4 regions of the Pseudomonas prosekii genome follow, and region 4 is predicted to be linked to each of the others. Evidence: predicted binding sites of a transcription regulator. Region 4 holds the regulator's gene; each other region holds the start of a gene.

Region 1 (6,097 bases), 840 kb from region 4:
ATTGGCGAAAATGTCGGGGCAAGCTCGAAAAAACAAGGAATTCCCGAGTTGAAACTCAGTGATATCGCACAGTTGGCCGGCGTGTCCGTGACCACCGCCAGTTATGTCATCAATGGCAAAGCTACCCAGCAACGCATCAGCAGCGCGACGGTCGAGCGCGTGCGCGCGGTGGTCGAGCAGCATGGTTTTACCCCTAATCCGCAAGCCGCCGGTTTGCGCAGTCGGCACACCCGCACGCTGGGTTTCATTCTGCCGGATCTGGAAAACCCCAGTTACGCGCGCATCGCCAAGCTCTTGGAGCAAGGCGCCCGCGCACGCGGCTATCAATTGCTGATCGCCAGTTCCGACGATGCGCCGGACAGTGAGCGGCAGTTGCTCAAGCTGTTTCGTGCACGGCGCTGCGATGCGCTGATCGTCGCCAGTTGCCTGCCAACCGATGACGACAGTTATCGCCAGTTGCAGGCCAAAGGCATGCCGATCATCGCCATCGACCGGGTCATGGAGCCAGAGCATTTCTGTTCGGTGATCAGCGATGACCGCGAGGCCAGTCTGCACCTGACCCAGAGCCTGCTGCAGCCGTTGCCCAAGCAGATCGCGCTGATCGGCGCGCGTCCCGAGCTGAGCATCAGCCAGGAACGGGCCGCCGGGTTCAAGCAAGCGCTGGCCGGGTTCAAGGGTGAAATCTTCATTGAGCAAGGCGAGTCGTTCAGCCGCGAGTGCGGCAAACAACTGATGGAAGAATTACTCCAGCGCCTGGGGCATTTGCCGGATGCGCTGGTGACGACTTCCTACGTATTGCTGCAAGGCGTGTTCGACGCTTTGCATGACTTCCCGTTGAAAACCCGGCCGCTGCGCCTCGGCACCTTCGGCGATACGCAGTTGCTGGACTTCCTGCCGTTGCCGGTCAACGCCATGGCCCAGCAGCACCAGTTGATCGCTGATAAAGCGCTGGAACTGGCGTTGGCCGCCATCGAACAATCGGATTATCAGCCGGGCGTGCAGGCCATCGCGCGGACTTTCAAGCAGCGCATTTTGCAGGACTGAACCGTGCAGCTGATCGACAGCCACACTCACCTGGATTTTCCGGATTTCGACGCCGATCGCCCGGCGCTGCTGGAACAAAGCCGCGCCCTCGGGGTGCGGCAGATGGTGGTGCTGGGGGTTTATCAGGGCAATTGGCAGCGGGTCTGGGATCTGGTCTTGAGCGATGCCGATTTGCACGCGGCGTTCGGTTTGCACCCGGTGTATCTGGATCAGCATCAACCCGAAGACCTGACAGCGCTCGGTGATTGGCTGACGCGCCTGGCCGGTCATCGGCAGTTGTGCGCGGTGGGCGAGATTGGCCTGGATTACTTCATCGAAACCCTTGACCGCGAGCGCCAGCAGGCATTGTTCGATGCGCAGTTGCAGTTGGCGGCGGATTTCAATCTGCCGGCGCTGATTCATGTGCGTCGCAGCCACGCGGCGGTGATCGCCACGCTCAAGCGTTTTCGCCTGAAACGCGCGGGGATCATCCACGCGTTCGCCGGCAGCCAGGAAGAGGCGCGCGAATACCTCAAGCTCGGTTTCAAACTCGGCCTCGGTGGCGCCGCGACCTGGCCGCAGGCGTTGCGCATGCACAGGGTTTTGGCGCAGTTGCCGCTCGATGCAGTGGTGCTGGAAACCGACTCGCCGGACATGGCGCCGGCGATGTTTCCCGGTCAGCGCAACAGCCCGGCGCACTTGCCGGCGATCTGTGCGGCGCTGGCCAACATTATGGCGATCAGCCCTGAGCAACTGGCGGCGGCGAGCACGGCGAATGCCTGCGAATTGTTTAACTGGTAGGTAGTTGCACTCATTCCCTGTGGGAGCGAGCTAGCTCGCGATGGCGCTGTGTCAGTCATCATCAATGTTGACGGTCAGTACGCCATCGCGAGCAAGCTTCGCTCCCACAGGGGATTGCGGGGTAATCAGACGCGGAATGCGCTGATCAGTTGTTTCAGTTCCAGCACTTGCGCCGACAATGCGCGGCTGGCGTTTTCGGTCTGATGCGCGCCCTCGGCGGTGCGCTCACCGGCGCGGTTGATCTCGACGATGTTCTGGTCGATGTCGTGGGCCACCGCCGTTTGCTGCTCCACGGCAGCGGCGATTTGCTGGTTCTGGTCGACGATCATGCCGACCGCGCCGAGGATGTTTTCCAGCGCTTGCTGGACCTTCTCCGACTGCCCGACCGTGCCACTGGCCATCTGATGACTGACGCCCATGGCTTTCACCGCCGCGCCCACTCCGCCGTGGAGCTTGGCAATCATCTGCTCGATTTCTTCGGTGGATTGCTGAGTGCGCTTGGCCAACGTGCGCACTTCATCCGCCACCACCGCAAAGCCCCGGCCCTGCTCGCCCGCCCGCGCCGCTTCGATGGCCGCGTTGAGCGCCAGCAGGTTGGTTTGTTCGGCGATGCTTTTGATCACCTCGAGTACCCGGCTGATCGACTGGCTGTCGCTGGCCAATTGATTGATCACCAGCACCGACTGATCAATCTCAGTCGCCAGCGCGGCAATGCTGCCCTGCTGCGATTCGACCAAACCGCGACCGCTGAGCGTTTCGTCATTGACGCTGTGCGCGCTGCTGACCGCGGCTGCCGCACTGCGCGCTACTTCCAGTGAAGTCGCAGACATCTGGTTCATCGCCGTGGCGACCTGCTCGATCTGGCTGCGTTGCCCGGCGACGGCTTGGTTGCTCTGCGCAGAAACGTCCTGCACTTGCCCGGCCTGACGTTCGACTTCGCCGACGGTGCGGCCGACGCGCTCGATCAAGTCATGGATCTTCTTCACCGTGCCGTTGAACACTTCGCCCAACTCGCCCAGCTCATCGCGGCTGTTGGCGTGGAACGTCACGGTCATGTCGCCGGCCGCGACGTTGTCCATCATCGCCCCGAGGTTTTTCAGGGTGGTGCGGGTCGACGCGTAGAAGCCGCCGTAGAGGTAAAAGATCAGCACAAACACCACCGACAACGCCACGGCCTGCAACACCATGTGCATGCGGTTTTGCTCCAGCCGTTGCTGCAACTGGGTGCCGAGGAATTTCAGGGTCGCTTCGTTGAGCTGGTAGGTCTGCTCCATCAGGCCGCTGACCTGATCGTAAAACGCCGGCCACGGCGCATCGAGCGTGTCGGCCATCACCACTTGTTCTTCGAACAGTTCGCTGGCCTTTTTCAGCGAGGCCTTGCTGGTTTCGGCCTGGGCGGCGAGGGTTTGATTCGCGGCTTTGCTGGAGCCCAGCGCGTCTTGCAGTTTCAGCCCGTATTCAGCCTGGAGCTTTTCGATTTGCGCGAGCAATTCATCAAAACGCGTGCTCGATGCCGAATTGAGAAAGCCCTGCCCCAGCGACAACGAACCCATGGCCCGGCCCTCGCCGAGAATCTGCGTGACCGGCGGGGTGACGTTGGTGATCAGCTCACTGAGCTGGCGCATGTCGCTTTGCGTGTCGCGACTGAGGCCGGCCTGGCTGGTGATGATCTGACTGAAAATCTGCGCGCTGCCGAGCAGTTTGCCGATCAGCGCGCTTTTGCTTTGCAGAGAGTTTTCCGCTTGCTGGGCCTTGAACGCAGCGATCATTTCGTCGCGTTTGGCGTCGAACGCGCTGATCTGCTCGGGGTCGGTGCTCATCGCCGCCAACCCTTGCAAGCGCGCGAGGACGCTCTGCTCCAGCGCGCTGATCTTGCTCTCGACATCACCGGCCTTGCCGGATTGGCCGAGGGTGACGTCGATCTGCACCAGATTGTTCAGAGTTTCCAGGTCGCGGCGCAGGGTCAGGCTGCTGCCCAGCAGGTCGAGGCTTTGCAATTCGATTTGGGTGCCCTGGAATTCACGATAGGAATCGCGCACCAGGTAGAAGTTGGTCACCAGCATCGGCACCAGGAACAGCACGCTGATCAGGCTGAACTTCATGCCGAAGCTCAAGCGGTTCATCAGCGCGACAGCAGGATAGAGCAAGCTCTTCACTGTGAAGTCTCCCTTGGATTTCTTATTTTTATTGGCAGGCGCACAGACACAGCAGATAGCCACTATTGGGCGCCATGTCTGTATAGCTTAAATCGGCGGGAGTTTTTGTAACTTAAGGTTAACGGCAGGATGGCGGGCTTCACGTCTCAATCGGATTCCTGTGGCGAGGGGGTTTACCCCCGTTGGGTGGCGCAGCCGCCCCAGTCATCAACGATTAGACTGCGGGCAAAGGATTTGCGACTGCTGCGCAGCCGAACGGGGGTAAACCCCCTCGCCACATGATTGCCATGCCGAAAATATTGCTGACTCAGGGCAACACCGTCCAGAGCGCAAATCCGGCATACCAGAGCACTGCCGCGCGCAGCAGCAATTCCCACAGGCGATCGAGGCTGTTGATGCCATCCGGTCCGACCACCGGTGCAGGGATTTCTCCGGCGACCAGGCCGACTTTTTCGATCAACTGCGCGGCGCTGATGTTCCAGTTCAGCAGTTCGTGCAGCATCACCCGTCCGACCGCGACAAAGTTGCCGACCAGCGCAAAACTCCCCGCCAGCAAGCGCACCGGCACCCAATCAAAGGCATGCCGCAATTGCGCGGCGCGCTCGACCACTGCCGGGTTCTGCCCGTGCTCCTCGGCGAGGGCGAGCAAGCGATAACTCAGCGCGGCGACCGGGCCCAACAGGAAGTACCAGAAAATCACCGCAAAGAAGCTTTGATAGGCCTGCCACAACAGGTGCGCCTGCACCCGCTCCAGCAATTGCTCGCCATCCTCGGCGCAGATATCGAGGTCGCGTTTGGCCACGTGCGTCGCGGCTTGCAGGTCTTCGCGACGCCAGGCATCGCGAAACGGCCCGAGCTGGCCGAGCAGATCGCCGCGACCCAAACTGTAAATCACCACCAGCAGATGCACCGGCAACGCCAGCAAACCGTAAGCCACCGGTTGCAGCACGATCAACAGCAAACCGAGCAGCGCCACCGGCAGCAATACCAGAATGATCAACACCAGCCACGGATGGTCCTTGAGACGAGGGCTGGCTTCGAGTTTGTGCAGTTCGCGCAACCAGCCGCCATCACGTTGGAGACGATGGCGCAGGGCCGAGAATTTCTCGATCCAGACCGCCAACAGCAACACCAGAAAACTCATTGTTGTTCCTCTTTTGCCAGGGCGGCGCGGTAGCGTGCCCAGTCGAACGCAGGTCCCGGGTCAGTCTTGCGCCCCGGAGCGATGTCGCTATGCCCGCAAATGCGCTGCGCGGTAATCCCGCTGAAAGCGCTTTGCAGCTGTCGGGTCAGGGTCGTCAGCGCCAGATATTGCGCATCGGTGAACGGCAGATCATCGGTGCCTTCCAGCTCGATACCCACGGAAAAATCATTACAGAATTCCCGTCCCTCGAAGTTCGAGACGCCGGCATGCCAGGCGCGCTCAAGACAGGAGACAAACTGAGTGACGGTGCCGTCACGTTCGATCAGAAAATGCGCAGAAACGCGCAGCTCGGCAATCCCTTCAAAGTAAGGATGCTCGGTGACATCCAGACGATTCTGGAAAAACTCCTGGACCTTGCCGGTGGCGAATTGGGCGGGCGGCAGGCTGATGTTGTGGATCACCAGCAGGGAGATTTCTTCCGAGGGGCGCGCATTGAAGTTGGGTGACGGGCAGATATCAACGCCCTGGCACCAACCGCTCGCGGGGTCCAACTGCATACAGGTTCCTTCAACGACAATCGTGTTGGCGCCCAGTATGCCGCGATAGACCCTCCGCGCGCGATCACTTGGCGTGATTGAGACGGCGCAAGTTGCCGATCACCGATTCCAGCGCCCGATCAAACAGCAGCGTATCGTCCAGCGTGCGCACCGCGCCGCGACGAAACTCCAGCGCCAACCCGTTACGACTGCGCTCCAGCACTTTCATGCCGGTGCGATTGACGAAAATGTATTTGCCGGTGGCATCGATGACCGCTGCCAGTTTGCAGCGCAGGGTGTTGTCCTCGTCTTCCTGAAACTCCACCCAACTGCCGACCCGCAAGCGCTCGACTTCGAGCAGACCGGCATCGTTAGCCGGCAAGCGCAGCGACGTCGGGTCAACCGTACCTTCATCAGCGGTACGCAGGACGATTTCT
Region 2 (6,097 bases), 1.4 Mb from region 4:
GGAGTGGAAACACTGCTGTATGGCGGCGAAAGCGTATTCCCCGGCCAACTGGCCATTTTCGCCAGGGTTTTCCCAAATGCGCGGGTTGCCTCCATCGGCTACGCCAGCGTCGACGCTGGATTGATCGGCAGCAGCGACCGCGACTGCGAGCTCGGCGAACATCGTGTCTTCGATCACCACACGCGGCTGGAAATAGTCGACGAGCACACCGGTGAAGTCATCGAAGCGTGCAACCGCGTGGGGTTGTTGCTGGTGACCAGCCTCAGTCGTCGGCTGATGCCACTGCTGCGTTATCCGGTGGGCGACCGCGCCTGCTGGGTCGAGCCCACCGCCACACCTCGACGCAAGTTTGCTCTGAGAGGACGCAGCGCCTTGAGCCAGCGAGTTCGTGTGGGGGTGATGTCGCTGTTGACCGATGAGATTCACGCGATCATTCAAACCGTCGCGGACAGTGAGCAATGGCAATTGCACCTTGAGCAAATCGACTGCATTGACCATTTGCGCGTGAACTGGGTGCCCGACCACGACGCACGCGCCATCGAGACAATCAGTCGAGCCCTGCACGACGCACTTGTGGCCAAGTACCCCGCCATCAAAACCTTGAGCGACGACGGCCTGCTGCAATTCCAGGTGATGCCTTGCGCCACCGGCGACATCAGCCTGCACCCCCGCTCCGGCAAGCAACTGCGTGTTGTGGATTTGCGCGTGTATGCGCAAGTCACAGAGGCAGGCGCATGATCTTCCGCCCTTACCGCGCCGCCGATGCCATGGCCGTCAGCCAACTGTTCAGGCTGGTTTATGGCGATCGTTACGTGCAACCGGATGTGTATCTGCCGAAGCTGATTACCCAGCACAACCTCGACGGACGCTGGCAATCAATGTTGGCGGTCGAAGGCTCGCAGATTCTCGGGCACGCCGCGTTATGCCGCGACAAGTTGCCCACTGACAGCTTTGAATTGGCCCTCAGCGTCGTGCATCCAGCAGCTCGCGGGCAGAATATTGCGACGCGGCTGGGACGCGAATTGCTCGAATGCGCCGGCTCGCTCTGCGCTCAGTACGTGCTGATCAAGCAGGTCACGCATCACCCATTCACCCAGCGCATGGCCCAGACACTGGACTTTCACTGCACCGGACTGCTCCCGGACCACGTGCCGTCGCCTTACGGCGCGCTGGCGGCGGAAAGCATCGTGATCGGCGTGCATCCAATCAACGAGCGCAGTTGGCCATTACCGGACATCGCCTTGCCGGACAGTTGTCGGGGGTTCATGGAGCATTTGAGCAGGTTATTCGGCAGCGGCAGCGACGTGTCAGCCTGTGCGCCGCGTTTACTCCACATGACCCAGGATCATCAAAGGATCGATGTCGTCATCGAGCGCCTCGACAAACGCCTGCTGGATCAACTGGTGCAATTGCCCGAGGCGTGGCTGATCAGTGCCAAAGTGGCGTTGTCAGCAAATTTTTCCGAGGATTTCGAGCGTTTGAGCGCCAATCGGTTTGTCTTTACCGGCCTGCTGCCGGCGCCGAGGCAGGGTCAATGGTTTGCCCTGTTTCATCGCGGCGCCCACGCCAGGCGCCTCGATCTGCACTGTCCGCATATGCAACGCTTGCAAGACAACCTGCCGCAGCCACGAACTGTCGAAGTCGGCCGTTCAGCGGCCTGACGGTTACTCCTTCTTCTTCAGCACCGCGCCGGTGCCTTCGCCGTAAGTCTGCAGGTTCTGCAACACGTAGATGGCTTTCTTGAACTCAGGCACCAAGTAGTTGGCGTACTTGTTGCCCTTCAGGTTGTTGTTCTGGATCGAGTCCAGTTGCGTCGCGAAGTACTCCAGCGCGTTGAACTTCGCGTCCGGGTCATTGGGGATGCCGAACTTGTCAAACTTGTCGCCGGCATTCAGCAGCGTCAGCGCGGTGACATCGCCGATGATGCCGTTTTGCTTGAGGTAGGTACTCATGTTGCCGAGCTGCTTGACCGAGATATTCGTCGGATCGAAGCCCTTGACCTGTTTGATCAACTGGATGGAATCCATCTTCGCCCGGTCGAGCTGCATCGGGTTGGTGCCGACCGCGGTGAGGATCTCCCGCACCTTCGCGCTTTGCGATACCGGTTTCGAACTTGCCGTGCCCTGGCGAACCAGCACGCCTGATTTGGCTGTCCAGTTGCCGACCAATCCAATAGTCATGAACGTACTCCTGACAGCCAAACAAACGGTGAATGTCCTTGCGACGGGAACATGAAAAATCCTTGTTTAAGCGAGTTGAATGCCGCGAAGTATCGACGTGAAATCACTGTACTCCTACAAATATTTCAGGTTTTTACAATTAACGTACATTTTCGATACAAATCGGCAAGCGCCCGGTTTCATTGGTCTAGATGAAATTTTTAATCTTGGTATAGGCGACTTGGCAATTGTCATATTCCGCGCGCCCGGCACTTTTGTACCAACGGCGATACTCGATTTTCGCCAGTTTTTTGGGCCTGTGTTTCTTTTCTGTACGCGCGTACCTAAAGCTCGCCGCACCTGAGCCGATAAGTCTTGGACAGCCGCATTCCCAAATCCCGAAACTCAACAATAAGAAAGCCGCACAAGGACCAGTTCCCATGCCCGCATTCCGTACCATTCAGGCTCGCTACACGCTGTTTCTGGTCCTGTTCATCCTGCTGCTTTGCGTGCTGACGGTGGTCGGCATCAGCCAGTTGGTCGCGCCGAAGTTGCGCCACACCGAAGAGCAAGTGGCGCTCAACCGCATTGCCGAGGTCGCCGAGCAAATCCAGGGCGAACTCAACAAAGTGCAAGCCCAGCAACGCAGCATCACCCAGACCATTCCCCTGCTCGACAGTGCCGCCATCGACACGGTGCTGCCCGGTCTGGTTGACCAGTACGGCGAATTGAAAGTGTTTGGTGGCGGGATCTGGCCATTGCCCGGCCAGCGTGAAGCGGGCCGGAACAAATTCAGCACCTTCTGGCACCGCGACAGCTCCGGCAAACTGGCGGTCAATACCTTCTGGAACAGCGACGCTGCGCCCAACTATTACGACCAGACCTGGTACAAGGGCGGCATGCAAACCCCGCGCGGCCAGTGCGCGTGGGCAGCCGCCTATAAGGACGACGCCAGCGCCGAACCGCGCACCAACTGCGCGATGGCCATTCAGAAAAACGGCGCGGCTTACGGCGTGTCGACCATCGATGTGACCCTGGGCTTCTTCAACGACCTGGTCGCACGCAAGGAAAAAGACCTCGGCGCCGAGATGCTGATCGTCGAAGCCGACGGCAAGATCATCAGCAACAGTTCGCGCATCAACGGTCCGATTGTCCTGAAAAACGTCAGTGAGCTGGCCGCCAGCTTGCCTTTCGCCAGTCAGGTCAAGGCTGGCCTGCAAAACCGCGATCAGGCGCAACGGGTGGAATTCGACAACAACGGTGAAGCCGCCACGTTCTTCATGCGCCCGATCGAAGGCACGCCGTGGTTCCTCGCCACCGCCCTGCCAACCAAGCTGATTACCGCGCAACGTGACGATGTAATGAACACCTTGGTGCTGTTGCAGATTCCAATGGTGATCCTGTTGGTGTTGCTGCAGATCTACGCGATCCGCCAGTTGATCAACCGGATGAAGATCCTCAAAACCAATATCGATGCATTGTCTGCCGGTGATGCCGACCTGACCAAGCGCATCACCATTCGCGCCGAAGACGAACTTGGCGCCATCGGGCACTCGGTCAACGCCTTCATCATTTATCTGCAAAACATGATCGGCGAAGTGACCCAAGCCACCGGCGCCATGGCGTCGAGCCTGGACAACTTGCAGCGGACCTCGGCGCACACCAGCCAGATCCTTGTTCGCCACGCTTCGGAAACCGACCAGACCGTCACCGCGATCACCGAAATGAGCTCCACCGCCGACAGCGTTGCGCAGAATGCCGCCGAAACGGCTGCGTTCACTCAGCGCGCCAACGAGCACGCGGATCGCTCGCGAGTGGTGGTGGGCGAGGCGTCCAGCAGCGTCGTCGCGTTGATCGATGAAGTGTCGAGCGCCACGCATAAAGTCGAAAGCATGCAGCAGGACGCGCAACGGATTACCGAGATTCTCGGGGTGATCGGCGCGATTGCCGGGCAAACCAACTTGCTGGCGCTCAACGCGGCGATTGAAGCCGCGCGCGCCGGGGAACAGGGACGCGGGTTTGCCGTGGTCGCGGATGAAGTCCGCGCCCTCGCCGCCCGGACCCAGGCCAGTACCTCGGAAATCAATGAAATGCTCAAACGCCTGACGCTCGGCGTGAGCTCGTCGGTGGCGGCGATGGAAAACACTCAGGCCAGTTGCCAATCCGCCGCCGATGCAACGGCGCGGGTTAACTCCGGTCTGGATGAAATGGCCGGCTCGGTCAGCCACATCAACAGCCTCAGCACCCAGATTGCCACTGCCGCCGAGCAGCAAAGCGCAGTGACCGAAGAGATCAACCGCAGCATGGTGCAGATCCGCCACATGGTCGACGAACTGGTGAAAAGCGGTCACGCCAGCGAACTCAACACCCAGCAACTGCTGGAAGCGAATAGCCGCGTAAGCGCAATCATGGGCCGGTTCAAGGTTAGTTGACGGGACGCACCGTGTGATGGGGGGCTTGCCTGTGGCGAGGGGGCTTGCCCCCGTTCGGCGGCGAAGCCGTCGCCAAACCTGCGACCACGGACTGACTGGAGGAACAGCTGGGGCTGCTTCGCAACCCAACGGGGGCAAGCCCCCCCTCGCCACAGATACTCACGTACTTGGCCTATCTGCATTAATTCGAAACACTCCCCTCGCGCAGCAGCGGCTAAAGTAGTCAAAATGCCTGTTTTTTTGACCGCCATTCCAGCCGAGATATGCCATGCGAACCCCTCTGCGATTGATCGCCCTGAGCACCCTGCTCATTTCCTCCCTCGCCCAAGCGGCGGATCTGATCCCGATAGAAGTCCATCGCGACGCCAATTGCGGTTGCTGCAAAAAGTGGATCAGCCATCTGCAAGCCAACGGCTTCAAAGTTGAAGATCACGTTGAAGCCGACATGAGCACCTTCAAACAACAGCACGGCGTGCCGCCACGCCTGGCGTCCTGTCACACCGCGTTGATCAACGGCAAGTTCGTCGAAGGTCATGTGCCGGCCGAGCAAGTGCTGGCGCTGAGCAAACGTGACGACCTGCTCGGCGTCGCCGCCCCCGGCATGCCGATGGGCTCGCCGGGCATGGAAATGGACGGCATGAGCGACGCTTATCAAATCATCGGCCTGAGCAAAACCGGCGCCGACGTGGTGGTGGCGGACTACCCCGCGCATTGATGTTCGGCGCCTACATCGGGCTGTTCCTGGCGGCGTTCGGCGCGGCGACGCTGTTGCCGTTGCAATCCGAAGCGCTGCTGGTCGGCCTGTTACTCAGCGATAAATATTGGCTGTGGTCGCTGCTGGCGGTCGCGACGCTGGGCAACGTCCTCGGCTCGCTGGTCAATTGGTGGCTGGGGCGCGGGATCGAACGCTTCCGCGAACGGCGCTGGTTTCCGGTCAGCCCAAAGCATCTTGAAACAGCTCGCAAACATTATCGGCGCTACGGGCATTGGTCGTTGTTGCTTAGTTGGCTGCCGATTATCGGTGACCCGCTGACCCTGGTGGCCGGCGTCATGCGCGAGCCGCTGGGGCGTTTCCTGCTGATTGTGACCCTCGCCAAAGGTGCGCGTTATGCCGTGCTGGCCCTCGCCACCCTCGGCTGGATGGGTTGAACCATCACCCAAGCACACTGCCAGTGTTTAATGTCGCCCTAATCATGCCGTTTCAGCATCGGCCGATTTCCTCAAGGAGTTGAACTATGTCCGCTACCCGTTGGCTGCCCAGCCTGCTGTTGACCGCTGCGCTGCCCGTTCTGGCGCACGCCGAAGGCCCGGCGTATGGCCCCGAGTTGCAAGGTTTCGACTACCCGTACACGGTCAAGCATTTTGCCTTTGAGTCCCAGGGCAAATCCCTGCAAATGGGTTACATGGACGTCGCCGCCAACGGCAAGGCCAACGGCCGCAGCGTGGTGTTGATGCACGGCAAAAACTTCTGCGGCGCAACGTGGGACAGCTCGATCAAAGCCCTCA
Region 3 (6,097 bases), 2.1 Mb from region 4:
CGGCCCCCAGTTCAGATTGAACGCCATCAGCCACGCGGCCGGTGCGCCGATCAGCCAGTAGCAACCGAGCCCGACCAGGAATGTAGTCTTGGCGTCCTTGAGCCCACGGATGCAGCCCATGGCAATCGTCTGCGTACCGTCGAACAACTCAAACCACGCCGCTACCGCCAGCAGGCTCACCGCCAGATCAATCACCGGCCGGAATGCCGCGTCGTTGTGGTCGAGAAACAGCCCGATCAATTGATTCGGCAACAACCAGAAGACCATCGCAAACGCGAGCATCGAAGCGCCGCCGAACACGATCCCGACCCGACCCGCCAGCCGCGCATCGAGCAATTGCCCGGCGCCGTAATGCTTGCCGATGCGCATGGTGATCGCATACGAAAGCCCCGCCGGCACCATGAACGCCACCGAAACAATCTGCAGCGCAATCTGATGCGCGGCCAATTGCGTGCTGCCCATGGTGCCCATGCACAGCGCGGCAAACGCGAACAAACCGACTTCCACCGCGTAGGTGCCACCAATCGGCAAACCCAGGCGCCAGAGTTCTTTGAGGTACTGCCGGTTCGGCCGCGACAGGCCCTGACGCAACGGATAAGCGTCGTAAGCCGGGTGCCGGCGAATGTGCAGCGCCAGCGCCACGGCCATCAGGTTGGCAACAATTGCCGTCACCAGGCCAATGCCGACCAGACCCATTTTCGGCAAGCCGAACATGCCGGTGATCAACGCATAGTTGAGGACGAAGTTGGCCACCGTGCCGCACAGGCTGATCACCATCACTGGCGTCGCCCGGCCAATCGCGCTGGTGAACCCGCGCAGGGCCATGAAACTCAGGTAGCCGGGGAGGGCGAACGGCAGGATCAGCAGGAATTGCCCGGCGGCCTGAACGTTGGTTTCGGTCTGGCCAAACAGCAGCAGCACCGGTTTCAGGTTCCACAGCAGCAACCCGGCCACCAACGCCATCAGCCACGCCAGCCACAACCCGGCCTGCGTCAGCCGCGCCGCGCCGACAATATCGCCAGCGCCCTGGCGGATCGCCACCAACGTGCCGACCGCCGCAATCACGCCAATGCAGAAAATCGACACGAACGAATAAGTCGCCGCTCCCAGACCACCGCCGGCCAGCGCCTCGGGACTCAGGCGCGCCATCATCAGGGTGTCGGTGAGGACCATCAACATGTGCGCCAACTGCGAGGCAATCAACGGCCCCGCCAGCCGCATGATGGCCCAGAGTTCGGTACGTGCTGGATGCTGCATGGTCATCACGCTCCTACGGCAGATAGAACAGGGAAACGCCGATTCTCGGCGCTCTGCGGGGTTTTCACAAAGGGATAAAAAGGATGGGTGGCATGATTAAAACTCATCCAGCGGACTTTCTGATAAGTTTGCCCGATCCCTCTTTTGCCCCATCCGCGATAGGAGCTTTGCGCATGTCTCGTCGGCTTCCTCCCCTGTATGCCCTGCGCGCATTTGAAGCGGCGGCGCGGCACAGCTCGTTTACCCGTGCGGCAGAAGAGCTGTCGATTACCCAAAGTGCAGTCAGTCGGCATATTCGTACGCTCGAAGAGCACTTTGCCTGTCGGCTGTTTCATCGCAGTGGGCGCAATCTGCAATTGACCGAGTCGGCGCGGCTGATTCTGCCGGGCATTCGTGAAGGTTTTACCGCGCTGGAACGCGCCTGCAATACCTTGCGCGCCGAGGACGACATCCTGCGCATGAAAGCCCCGTCGACCCTGACCATGCGCTGGTTGCTGGCGCGGCTCAGCCGTTTCCGGCATGTGCAGCCGGGCAACGAAGTGCAATTGACCAGCGCCTGGATGGACATCGACGCGGTGGATTTCAACCACGAACCGTTCGACTGCGCGGTGATCCTCAGCCGTGGCAACTTCCCCCCGGATTGGGAGACAACGTTGCTGTTTCCGGAAGAACTGATCCCGGTCGGTGCGCCGAACCTGCTCGACGATCAACCGTGGGATGTCGCGCGATTGGCCAGCACCGAGCTGCTGCACCCGGCGCCGGACCGGCGTGATTGGCGCAATTGGCTGGAACGCATGGGGCTCGCCGACAAGGTTTCGCTCAAGGGCGGGCAGGTGTTCGACACGCTGGAGCTGGGCATGATCGCCGCCGCTCGCGGTTATGGCGTGTCGATGGGCGACCTGCTGATGGTCGCCGAAGATGTCGCGCAAGGTCGCCTGAGTCTGCCGTGGCCGACCGCCGTTGCCAGCGGTGAAAAGTATTATCTGGTGTGGCCGAAAACCCGTCCCGGCGGTGAGCGCATGCGCAGGCTCAGCGACTTTTTGCAGGGCGAAGTCCGCGCCATGGAATTGCCCCCGGTCGAACGCCTGAGCTGACCAAAACCGCACCTCAACGAACGCACCCCCTGTAGCAGCTGCCGAGCACCGCGAGGCTGCGTCCGGCGGCAAAGCCGTCGTAAACCCGCGCACACGCTGAAACTGAAACACCGCGCTGGCTGATTTCACGACGGCTACACCGCCGAACGCAGGCTTCGCCAGCTGCTACATAACGGCTACGCCGCCGAACGCAGGCTTCGCCAGCGGCTACCGAACGGGTGGCGGCATCACGGACTGTCATCAGTTCTGCGCTATAACCGGGTTAATAACTCAAGTATTCAGATTTGCCGCCGAATATCTGCTGGTGGAACCTTCGTGCAGGTTCTGCGCTACGCCTACACGCGTTATCCAATTATTAGAAATTTTGCTGAGCGCCCAACCGGATCAAGGAGGATCCGGTCGCTTGGCCAGGAGCTGTCATGTCTCAACCCCGTGCCCGGATCGCCTCACAGCTAGGTCTTGCGCTTGCCGTGATACTGGCGATTGTCATCAGCGGCAGCACCGTGTTCGCCTTGCGTTCGCTGGACACTGCCAACCTCGCCACCCGCGAAGAGCATTTGGCCAGTGAAGCGCGCTTGCTCGCCGATCAGTTGAGCACCTTCCACGGCACGTTGCGTGAAAGCACCCAGCGCCTCAGCGGCTTGTTCGAAAAGCGCTTCAGCGCGGGCCTGAGCGTGCACCCGGACGAACCTGTGAGCGTGGCCGGCGTGCAGACGCCGGGGCTGCATCTGGGCAGCGAAGTGTTGAACAACAACTTCCAGGAAGTCGACGAGTTCAAGCAAATGACCGCCGGCGTAGCCACGGTGTTTGTGCGCAGCGGCGAAGACTTCATTCGCGTCAGCACCTCCCTGAGCAAGCAGGACGGCACCCGCGCTATCGGCACCTTGCTGGATCACGCTCACCCGGCTTACGCACGGTTGATCGCCGGGCAGAGTTACGTCGGCCGCGCCTTGTTGTTCGAACGTTCCTACATGACCCAATACACGCCGGTCAGGGACACCAGCGGTAAGGTCATTGCCGTGTTGTTTGTAGGATTTGATTACACCGACGCGCAGAACGCGCAGTTCGCCAACCTGCAGCGCTTTCGCATCGGCCAGACTGGCTCGCTGGCGTTGCTCGACGAACAAAGCAAATGGCTGGTGCCGATTGCCGGCGTGCAAGCGCTGGATCAGGCGATCCCGGCCATTGTCGACCTGGCCAAAACCCCGGGTAAAGGCGAGTTCTGGAGCGACAAGTCGCAAGCGTTCTACAGCGTTGCCGTGCCGTTCGACGGCGGCCCGTGGTCGGTGGTGGCGAGCATGCCGAAAACCGAAATCAGCGCCGTGACCTGGAGCGTCGGCATCCAATTGGCCATCGGCAGTCTGTTGGCGATGTTGATTGCGGTGGGCTCGGCAGTCTGGTTGCTGCGCAGCAAACTGGCGCCGCTGGGGGATCTGGTGCGTCAGGCCGAAGCCTTGGGCGCCGGTGATTTGAGCGTGCGCCTGAACGTCTCGAGCAACGACGAAATCGGTCAGTTGGCGCGCGCCTTCAACCAGATGAGCCAAGCGCTGTCGACCATGGTCGAGCACATCCGCAAGGCCTCTGCCGAGGTCAACAGCCGCGCCCAGGCCTTGTCCGGTTTGTCCGGCGGCGCTTATGAAGGCATGGAGCAGCAGTCCGGCGAAATCACCAGCATGGCCGGCGCCGTGGAAGAGTTCAGCGCCACCTCGCTGAACATCGCCGACAACATGAGCAACACCCAGCGCATGGCGCAGGAAAACGCACAGCAAACGCAGATCGGTCGTACATCGATGACCGAAGCATCCTCTTCCCTCGAACAAATTGCCGGCGCACTGAACAGCACCGCGACGGTGATCAACACCCTCGGCCAGCGCTCCCAGGAAATCGGCGGCATCGTCGGCGTGATTACCGCGATTGCCGACCAGACCAACCTGCTGGCGCTCAACGCCGCCATCGAGGCCGCGCGTGCCGGCGAGCAGGGCCGTGGTTTTGCCGTGGTCGCCGACGAGGTGCGCAACCTCGCGTCGCGCACTCGTGAAGCGACTGACGAAATTTCCAGCATGATTCAGAGCATCCAGCAGGAAACCGGCAACGCCGTGAGCACCATGGAACAGGGCAACGTGCTGATGCAGGAAGGCTTGTCGCGCAATGCCAACGTCGCCTCGGCACTCGAGCGCATCGACGAACAGAGCCGCTCCGCCGGCCAACAATTCGCCGCTATCACCACCGCCACCCAAGAGCAGAGCAGCACCGCGACGTTGCTCAGCAGCAACCTGCAAAGCATCGCGCTGGCGAACAGCGAGCAGCGTGAAGTGGTGTCGAACCTGGCGATCACCGCCAAGGAACTGGAAAGCCTGGCCGCAGACTTGCGCCAAGAGGTTGATCGGTTTCGTTGAGACGCCTGTGAAATAGCTATCGCGAGCAAGCTCGCTCCCACAAGGTCAATATCGGCCTTGTAGGAGTGAGCCTGCTCGCGATGGCAGCAGCGCAATTTCCTGCCTAGTCACACTTGGCGTTACTCGCCACTTCCTTGCTCGCCAGTTTCAGCTGTTTGCCCAGTTCCGCTGCGTTGTTGCTGGAGTAGACGCGGCCGCCGGTGTTTTCGGCGATGCAGCGCGAGGGGCCGCCGGTGCCGATGTTGACCACGTTGACCCGCAGGCGCGGCTGGTTCTGGGCGATTTGGCGGGACACGGCGCAGACGTCTTTCTGGCAGTTGTCTTCGCCGTCGACGAACATCACGATCACCGCATCGTTGTTGCGCCCATCGACGGTGCTGGCGGCTTTGGCCAGGCTGTCGGCCAGCGGCGTGCCGTCGTTCGGGCGCAAGCCGCGGATGCCGTTGATCAGGCGCTGACGATCGCCAAACTTGAAAACCCCTTGATCCGGCGTGCTGTTGCAGCCTTCGTAGGTGATCAGCCGTGTGTCGATCTTCGGGTCGAGGCCGTTGATCATGCCGGCCAGCGAATCCTTGGCGACGTCCATGCGCGTCGGTTTGGCGAAGATTTGCATCGTGCGATTGGCGTCGAGGTAGCGGTTGTACTCGTTGCTGAAGAACCAGTCTTCGTCGGCCTTCACTGACTTGATGTTCATGTCCATCGAGCCTGACGTGTCGAGCACCACGACGAATTGCGGAATCTTGGTGTCCGGGGATTTCTTGCGGCAGGCGAAGTTGTCCAGCGTCGGCGCCGGTGGCGGGGCGACGACCACCGGTTTTGGAGGCGGCACGGGTTTCGGCGCGGGGACCGGGATCGGTTCTGGTTCTGGCACGGGTTGCGGTTCTGGCTCCGGTTCAGGCACAGGTTCGACGACAGGCTCGGGAACCGGCTCCACTGGTGTCACCACGGGCGCGACCGGCACCACCACCGGCGCGACTGGCGCCACCGGAACGATCGGCACCACAGGCTCGCGGTGCAGGAACCAGTACAACCACAGCGCCAACAGCAACAACAGCAACGCCAGCAATGCCGCCGCGACCCACCAGCCAAGGCGCGATTGCCGCGCAACCACCGGCGCAACGACTGGCGCAATCACCGGCGCAACAGCAATCACTGGCGGCGGAATCGGTCGCGGTGGCCGCTGGTTCCAGCGCACCGCCAAGGGCTCGCCATTCAGGCTGTAGAGCTTGTCCAGCTCGGGCGCGCCCAACAGGCTGCGCAGCTCATCGGCGACGCTCGGCTGACCGCGTTTTTGCAGTTCGTCCGCCAGCAGTTCGAGGGACGCCTGGCGCGCATCCCAGGTTTGCAGCA
Region 4 (6,097 bases):
CACTTCCTGACCGTCGACGACGTTGGTGCGCGAGAGGTCGAGGTGGAAGATTTCGTTGACGTTGACCAGCGGGAACGCAAACGCCTGGTTGCCGAGCATGACCATCAGCGTCGGCATGATCGCCAGGGTCAGCGGCACCTTGATGACGATCTTCGAGCCCTGGCCCTTGGTCGAATAAATGTTGATCGAACCGTTGAGCTGGGAAATCTTGGTTTTCACCACGTCCATGCCCACGCCACGACCCGACACGTCGGAGATCTCGGTTTTGGTCGAGAAACCCGGGGCGAAAATCAGGTTGTAGCACTCGGTATCGCTCAAGCGATCGGCCGCGTCCTTGTCCATCACGCCGCGTTTTACCGCGATCGAACGCAGGACGTTCGGGTCCATGCCTTTGCCGTCATCGGAAATCGACAGCAGGATGTGATCGCCTTCCTGTTCAGCCGCCAGAATCACTTTGCCGCCACGGGATTTGCCCGAGGCTTCGCGTTCTTCCGGCGACTCGATGCCGTGGTCGACCGCGTTGCGCACCAAGTGGACCAGCGGGTCGGCCAAGGCCTCGACAAGGTTCTTGTCGAGGTCGGTTTCTTCGCCGACCAGTTCCAGGTTGATCTCTTTCTTGAGCTGGCGAGCCAGGTCACGAACCAGGCGCGGGAAGCGCCCGAAGACTTTCTTGATCGGTTGCATCCGGGTCTTCATGACCGCGGTTTGCAGGTCAGCGGTGACCACGTCGAGGTTCGACACAGCCTTGGACATGGCTTCGTCGCCGCTATTGAGGCCCAGACGGACCAAGCGGTTACGCACCAATACCAGTTCGCCCACCATGTTCATGATTTCGTCGAGACGCGCGGTATCAACCCGCACGGTGGTCTCGGCTTCACTGGCCGGTTTTTCCGCCGGTGGCGGCGACGCAGCGCGGGCAGGCGCTGGAGCTGCCGCAGGCTTGGCCGGTTCAGCTTTCGGCTCAGGCGCTTTCGCCACAGGCTTGGGTGCTGCCGCAGGCGCCGGGGCCTTGGCCACAGGAGCAGAAACCACTGCGCCAGTGCCGACTTCGGTGAACTTGCCTTTGCCGTGCAATTCGTCGAGCAGCGATTCGAACTCGTGATCGGAAATCAGATCACCGCCGGCCGCTTTCGCGGTAGGTGCTGCCGGCACTGGTGTCGCGGCAATGGCCGACTCCAGTGCGTCAACGGCAAAGTTGCCCTTGCCGTGCAGTTGATCGAGCAACGCTTCGAATTCGTCGTCGGTGATGTCCGAGCTGTCGCCCGCCGCTTTTGGCGCGGCCGGTGCTGCGGGACTTGGCGCGGACGCAGGCGCAGCGACGGCATCCACCGCGAACTGACCTTTGCCGTGCAACTGATCGAGCAACGACTCGAACTCGTCATCGGTGATTTCGTCGCTGGCGGCGGCGGTGCTGCTGCTCGGCGCTGGCGCAGCGACGGGTGCCGGGGCTTCAGCCTGAGCCTTGACGGCGTTCAGCGAATCCAGCAGTTGTTCAAATTCATTGTCGGTAATGTCGCCGCTGTCGTCGCCGGAGGCGCTTTCAGCGGTCGGTTCTTCCACCACGTCGGCCACCGGGGCGGCTTCGTCGGCGGATTGCGGCTCGGCCAGACGGGCCAGTGCCGCGAGCAATTCTGGAGTGGCAGCGGTGATCGGGCTGCGTTCGCGGACTTCGGTGAACATGCCGTTCACCGCATCCAGCGCTTCGAGAACCACGTCCATCAGTTCCGAGTCGACGCGGCGTTCACCCTTGCGCAGGATGTCGAACACGTTCTCGGCGATGTGACAGCACTCCACCAGTTCATTGAGCTGGAGGAAGCCGGCGCCCCCTTTTACAGTGTGAAAACCGCGAAAAATTGCATTGAGCAAGTCCGCATCATCCGGTCGGCTTTCCAGCTCGACCAGTTGCTCGGACAGTAGCTCTAGAATCTCGCCGGCCTCAACCAGGAAATCCTGAAGGATCTCTTCATCGGCGCCGAAGCTCATTAAGGGGGTGCTCCTACAGGTCTAAAAACCTAAAAAACCTAAAATTCTAAAACTCTAAAATCCCAGGCTGGATAACAAATCGTCCACATCGTCCTGACCGGACACAACGTCTTCTCTCTTATCGGCATGAATCTGCGGACCTTCACCCTGAGAGAGATGTTTTTGCGGATCTTTTTCAGCCAGCATCGCGTCACGGTCATGTTCGATACCCGCAAAGCGGTCTACCTGGCTGGCCATGAGTACGAGCTTGAGCAGATTGCTTTCGACTTCGGTGACCAACTGGGTCACGCGCTTGATCACCTGACCGGTGAGGTCCTGGTAATCCTGAGCCAGCAGGATGTCGTTGAGATTGCTCGACACCACGCGGTTGTCTTCGCTGCTGCGTGTCAGGAAACCGTCGACACGACGCGCCAGCTCACGGAACTCTTCAGCCCCGACTTCGCGACGCATGAACCGGCCCCAGTCGGCGCTCAATGCCTGGGCTTCAGTGCTCAGGCCATTGACCAGCGGCGTGGCGTTTTCCACCAGGTCCATGGTGCGGTTGGCAGCGGCCTCGGTGAGCTTGACCACATACCCCAGACGCTCGGTGGCGTCGGTGATCTGCGAGACTTCCTCGGCTTGCGGCATATTCGGGTCAATCTGAAAATTGACGATCGCGCTATGCAGCTCGCGAGTGAGCTTGCCCACTTCCTGATACAGGCCGCGGTCACGGGTCTGGTTGAGCTCATGGATCAGTTGCACAGCGTCGCCAAACCTGCCCTTTTCAAGGCTTTCGACCAGTTCGACGGCGTGTTTTTTCAGGGTCGACTCAAAATCGCCCTGTGAAGATTCTTTATGCTCCATAGCTCCCCCGTGGCGCAGTTGCTCAACCGATGCGTTCGAAAATCTTTTCGATCTTGTCTTTCAACGCCTGGGCCGTGAAGGGTTTGACCACATAGCCGTTTACACCGGCCTGGGCCGCTTCGATGATCTGCTCGCGCTTGGCTTCAGCGGTCACCATCAGCACTGGCAAGTGCTTGAGTTTTTCATCGGCGCGCACGTGGCGCAGCAGATCGATGCCGGTCATGCCCGGCATGTTCCAGTCCGTTACCAGAAAGTCGATGCTGCCGCTGTTGAGAACCGGGATGGCAGTGGTGCCATCGTCAGCCTCGACCGTGTTGGTGAACCCGAGGTCACGCAACAGGTTTTTAATGATCCGCCGCATCGTTGAGAAGTCATCAACGATGAGGATTTTCATGTTCTTGTCCAATTCGACCTCCAAGCAGTCTTAAACGCGCCCAGCACCTGGACACGCCATTTCATTCAATCAGGCAAAGCATTCGATGACTGTCTGGAGCACAACAGATCGAGACCGCTGCGGTTCATCACCGCACCAGCCTCGTTCGCAGTGTCCCCACACTGCCTTCAGCGCGCTCGCCACTCCCCCAAACGCCCCCGCAAACGGGCCGCGCACTGGCTGTGTAACTGGCTGACCCGCGATTCACTGACGCCAAGGACTTCACCGATTTCCTTGAGGTTCAGCTCTTCGTCGTAGTACAGCGCCAACACCAGCCGCTCACGCTCCGGCAAATTGGCAATCGCGTCCGCCAAAGCGGCCTGGAAGCGTTCATCTTCCAGATCGCGCGACGGCTCCAGATGAGCACTGGCGCCATCCTCGTGCAGCCCTTCGTGTTCGCCGTCCTGCAACAGGTCGTCGAAACTGAACAGGCGGCTGCCCAAGGTATCGTTCAAAATCCCGTAATAATCGTCGAGACTCAATTGGAGTTCGGCCGCAACCTCGTGATCTTTAGCGTCACGACCGGTTTTAGCTTCAATCGAGCGAATTGCGTCGCTGACCATGCGGGTATTGCGGTGGACCGAACGTGGCGCCCAGTCCCCTTTGCGTACTTCATCGAGCATCGCGCCACGGATTCGAATGCCCGCGTACGTTTCGAAGCTCGCGCCTTTGCTGGCGTCATATTTGGTCGACACTTCAAGCAGGCCGATCATCCCGGCCTGGATCAGGTCTTCCACCTGGACACTGGCCGGCAAACGCGCCAGCAAGTGGTAAGCAATGCGTTTGACCAGTGGCGCGTAACGCTCGATCAGCTCGTATTGCGCATCACGTGCCGACTTCTGGTAGAGGTTGTAGCCACTGGCTGTCATAGGACGGGTCCTGCGGTTTGTTGCACGAGACGTTCGACGAAAAACTCCAGGTGTCCGCGCGGGTTGGCGGGCAACGGCCAAGTGTCGACCTTCTGTGCAATCGCCTTGAACGCCAGTGCGCACTTGGAGCGCGGGAAGGCTTCGTAGACAGCACGTTGTTTCTGCACAGCCTTGCGCACGCTTTCGTCGTAAGGCACGGCGCCGACGTATTGTAGGGCGACGTCGAGGAAGCGGTCCGTGACCTTGGTCAACTTGGCGAACAGGTTGCGACCTTCCTGCGGGCTCTGGGCCATGTTGGCCAGGACACGGAAGCGGTTCATGCCGTAATCGCGGTTGAGCAACTTGATCAGCGCGTAGGCGTCGGTAATCGAAGTCGGCTCGTCGCACACCACCAGCAACACTTCCTGGGCGGCGCGAACAAAACTGACTACCGAGTCACCAATACCCGCAGCCGTGTCGATCACCAATACGTCGAGGTTATCGCCGATATCGCTGAACGCCTGGATCAGGCCGGCGTGCTGCGCAGGGGTCAGATGAACCATGCTTTGCGTGCCGGACGCGGCCGGGACGATGCGAATGCCGCCGGGGCCTTGCAACAGAACGTCGCGCAGCTCGCAGCGGCCTTCAATTACGTCGGCCAGAGTACGTTTGGGCGTCAGTCCCAGCAGAACGTCAACGTTCGCCAGACCCAGATCGGCGTCCAGCAGCATGACCCGTCGGCCAAGCTCTGCCAGAGCCAGGGACAAGTTCACTGACACGTTAGTCTTGCCGACGCCACCTTTGCCGCCGGTCACCGCGATCACCTGTACGGGATGCATGCTGCCCATGTTATTTCTTTACCTTGTCTTGCATAGACGGAGGCCACATTACTGGCTGCGCGTTCACAATCTGAACAATGCATGGCAGACCATCGATGTAGGTACAAAAACTGTTCATTAGCACCTCAGCCCACCTGCTTGGTCGGACTGTGGTAAATATCAGCGAACATGTCAGCCATGGCTTCTTCGCTGGGTTCTTCCTGCATTTGCACGCTGACCGCGCGACTGACCAACTGGTGACGTCGCGGCAGATGCAGATCATCTGGAATACGCGGGCCATCGGTGAGGTAAGCCACCGGCAATTCATGACTGATGGCCAGGCTCAACACCTCGCCCAGACTTGCCGTTTCATCCAGTTTAGTCAGGATGCAGCCGGCCAGCCCGCACCGCTTGTAACTGTGATAAGCGGCGGTCAGCACCTGTTTCTGGCTGGTGGTAGCCAGAACCAGATAATTCTTTGACTTGATGCCGCGACCGGCCAGGCTTTCGAGCTGCATACGCAGGGCCGGGTCGCTGGCCTGAAGGCCGGCAGTATCAATCAAAATCACCCGTTTGCGCAGCAACGGATCCAATGCCTGCACCAGCGACTGACCCGGATCGACGTGGGTCACCGAGACATTGAGGATTCGGCCCAGCGTTTTCAGTTGTTCCTGCGCCCCGATGCGGTAGCTGTCCATGCTCACCAGCGCGATGCTTTGCGCGCCGTACTTGAGCACATAGCGCGCGGCGAGTTTGGCCAGCGTGGTGGTCTTGCCCATACCGGCAGGGCCGACCATGGCAATCACGCCGCCCTCTTCCAGTGGCTCGACTTCCGGGGTCGCAATCATCCGCGCCAGGTGCGCCAGCAACATGCGCCAGGCCTGACGAGGCTCTTGAATTTCGGTGATCAGCGCCAGCAGGTCGCGCGACAACGGGCCGGACAAGCCGATGCGTTGCAGACGACGCCACAGGTTGGCCTGGGCCGGACGGCTGCCTTGCAGCTGATTCCAGGCCAGCGAGCCAAGTTGCACTTCCATCAGTTCGCGCAGGCTGTTGAGCTCGAAACGCATCGAGTCGAAAGCGCGCGGGTCGACCCCGCCGGCGGCTGGCGCAGGGGCCGGCGCAGCACGACGTGGTTCGCTGTAAGTCGGTTCGATCAGCGGCTCGGCGGC

The links. Region 4 encodes FliA, which starts transcription of late flagellar genes. Its sites were predicted from a motif close to CTAAAGTTTNNNNNNNNNNNGCCGNTAA; they were not measured.
Region 1: a site for FliA is predicted at 4,070-4,097, ahead of BLU01_RS08595 (methyl-accepting chemotaxis protein). Genes of this name have one in related genera too.
Region 2: a site for FliA is predicted at 2,504-2,531, ahead of BLU01_RS25915 (methyl-accepting chemotaxis protein). Genes of this name have one in related genera too.
Region 3: a site for FliA is predicted at 2,621-2,648, ahead of BLU01_RS13860 (methyl-accepting chemotaxis protein). Genes of this name have one in related genera too.

Annotation. Positions count from the first base shown of each region.
Region 1 is NZ_LT629762.1:1,850,680-1,856,776, forward strand. It holds gene cra (catabolite repressor/activator) at 49-1,044, shown strand; gene BLU01_RS08590 (TatD family hydrolase) at 1,048-1,824, shown strand; gene BLU01_RS08595 (methyl-accepting chemotaxis protein) at 1,950-3,980, opposite strand; gene ampE (regulatory signaling modulator protein AmpE) at 4,288-5,124, opposite strand; gene ampD (1,6-anhydro-N-acetylmuramyl-L-alanine amidase AmpD) at 5,121-5,681, opposite strand; gene BLU01_RS08610 (DUF1631 domain-containing protein) at 5,746-6,097, opposite strand, start outside.
Region 2 is NZ_LT629762.1:5,738,060-5,744,156, reverse strand. It holds gene BLU01_RS25930 (AMP-binding protein) at 1-738, shown strand, start outside; gene BLU01_RS25925 (GNAT family N-acetyltransferase) at 735-1,661, shown strand; gene BLU01_RS25920 (hypothetical protein) at 1,665-2,180, opposite strand; gene BLU01_RS25915 (methyl-accepting chemotaxis protein) at 2,600-4,591, shown strand; gene BLU01_RS25910 (DUF411 domain-containing protein) at 4,860-5,306, shown strand; gene BLU01_RS25905 (YqaA family protein) at 5,306-5,740, shown strand; gene BLU01_RS25900 (alpha/beta fold hydrolase) at 5,827-6,097, shown strand, end outside.
Region 3 is NZ_LT629762.1:3,066,847-3,072,943, forward strand. It holds gene BLU01_RS13845 (NorM family multidrug efflux MATE transporter) at 1-1,257, opposite strand, end outside; gene BLU01_RS13850 (LysR substrate-binding domain-containing protein) at 1,431-2,351, shown strand; gene BLU01_RS13860 (methyl-accepting chemotaxis protein) at 2,771-4,747, shown strand; gene BLU01_RS13865 (vWA domain-containing protein) at 4,851-6,097, opposite strand, start outside.
Region 4 is NZ_LT629762.1:1,008,510-1,014,606, forward strand. It holds gene BLU01_RS04650 (chemotaxis protein CheA) at 1-1,983, opposite strand, end outside; gene BLU01_RS04655 (protein phosphatase CheZ) at 2,038-2,826, opposite strand; gene BLU01_RS04660 (chemotaxis response regulator CheY) at 2,849-3,220, opposite strand; gene fliA (RNA polymerase sigma factor FliA) at 3,388-4,128, opposite strand; gene fleN (flagellar synthesis regulator FleN) at 4,125-4,955, opposite strand; gene flhF (flagellar biosynthesis protein FlhF) at 5,072-6,097, opposite strand, start outside.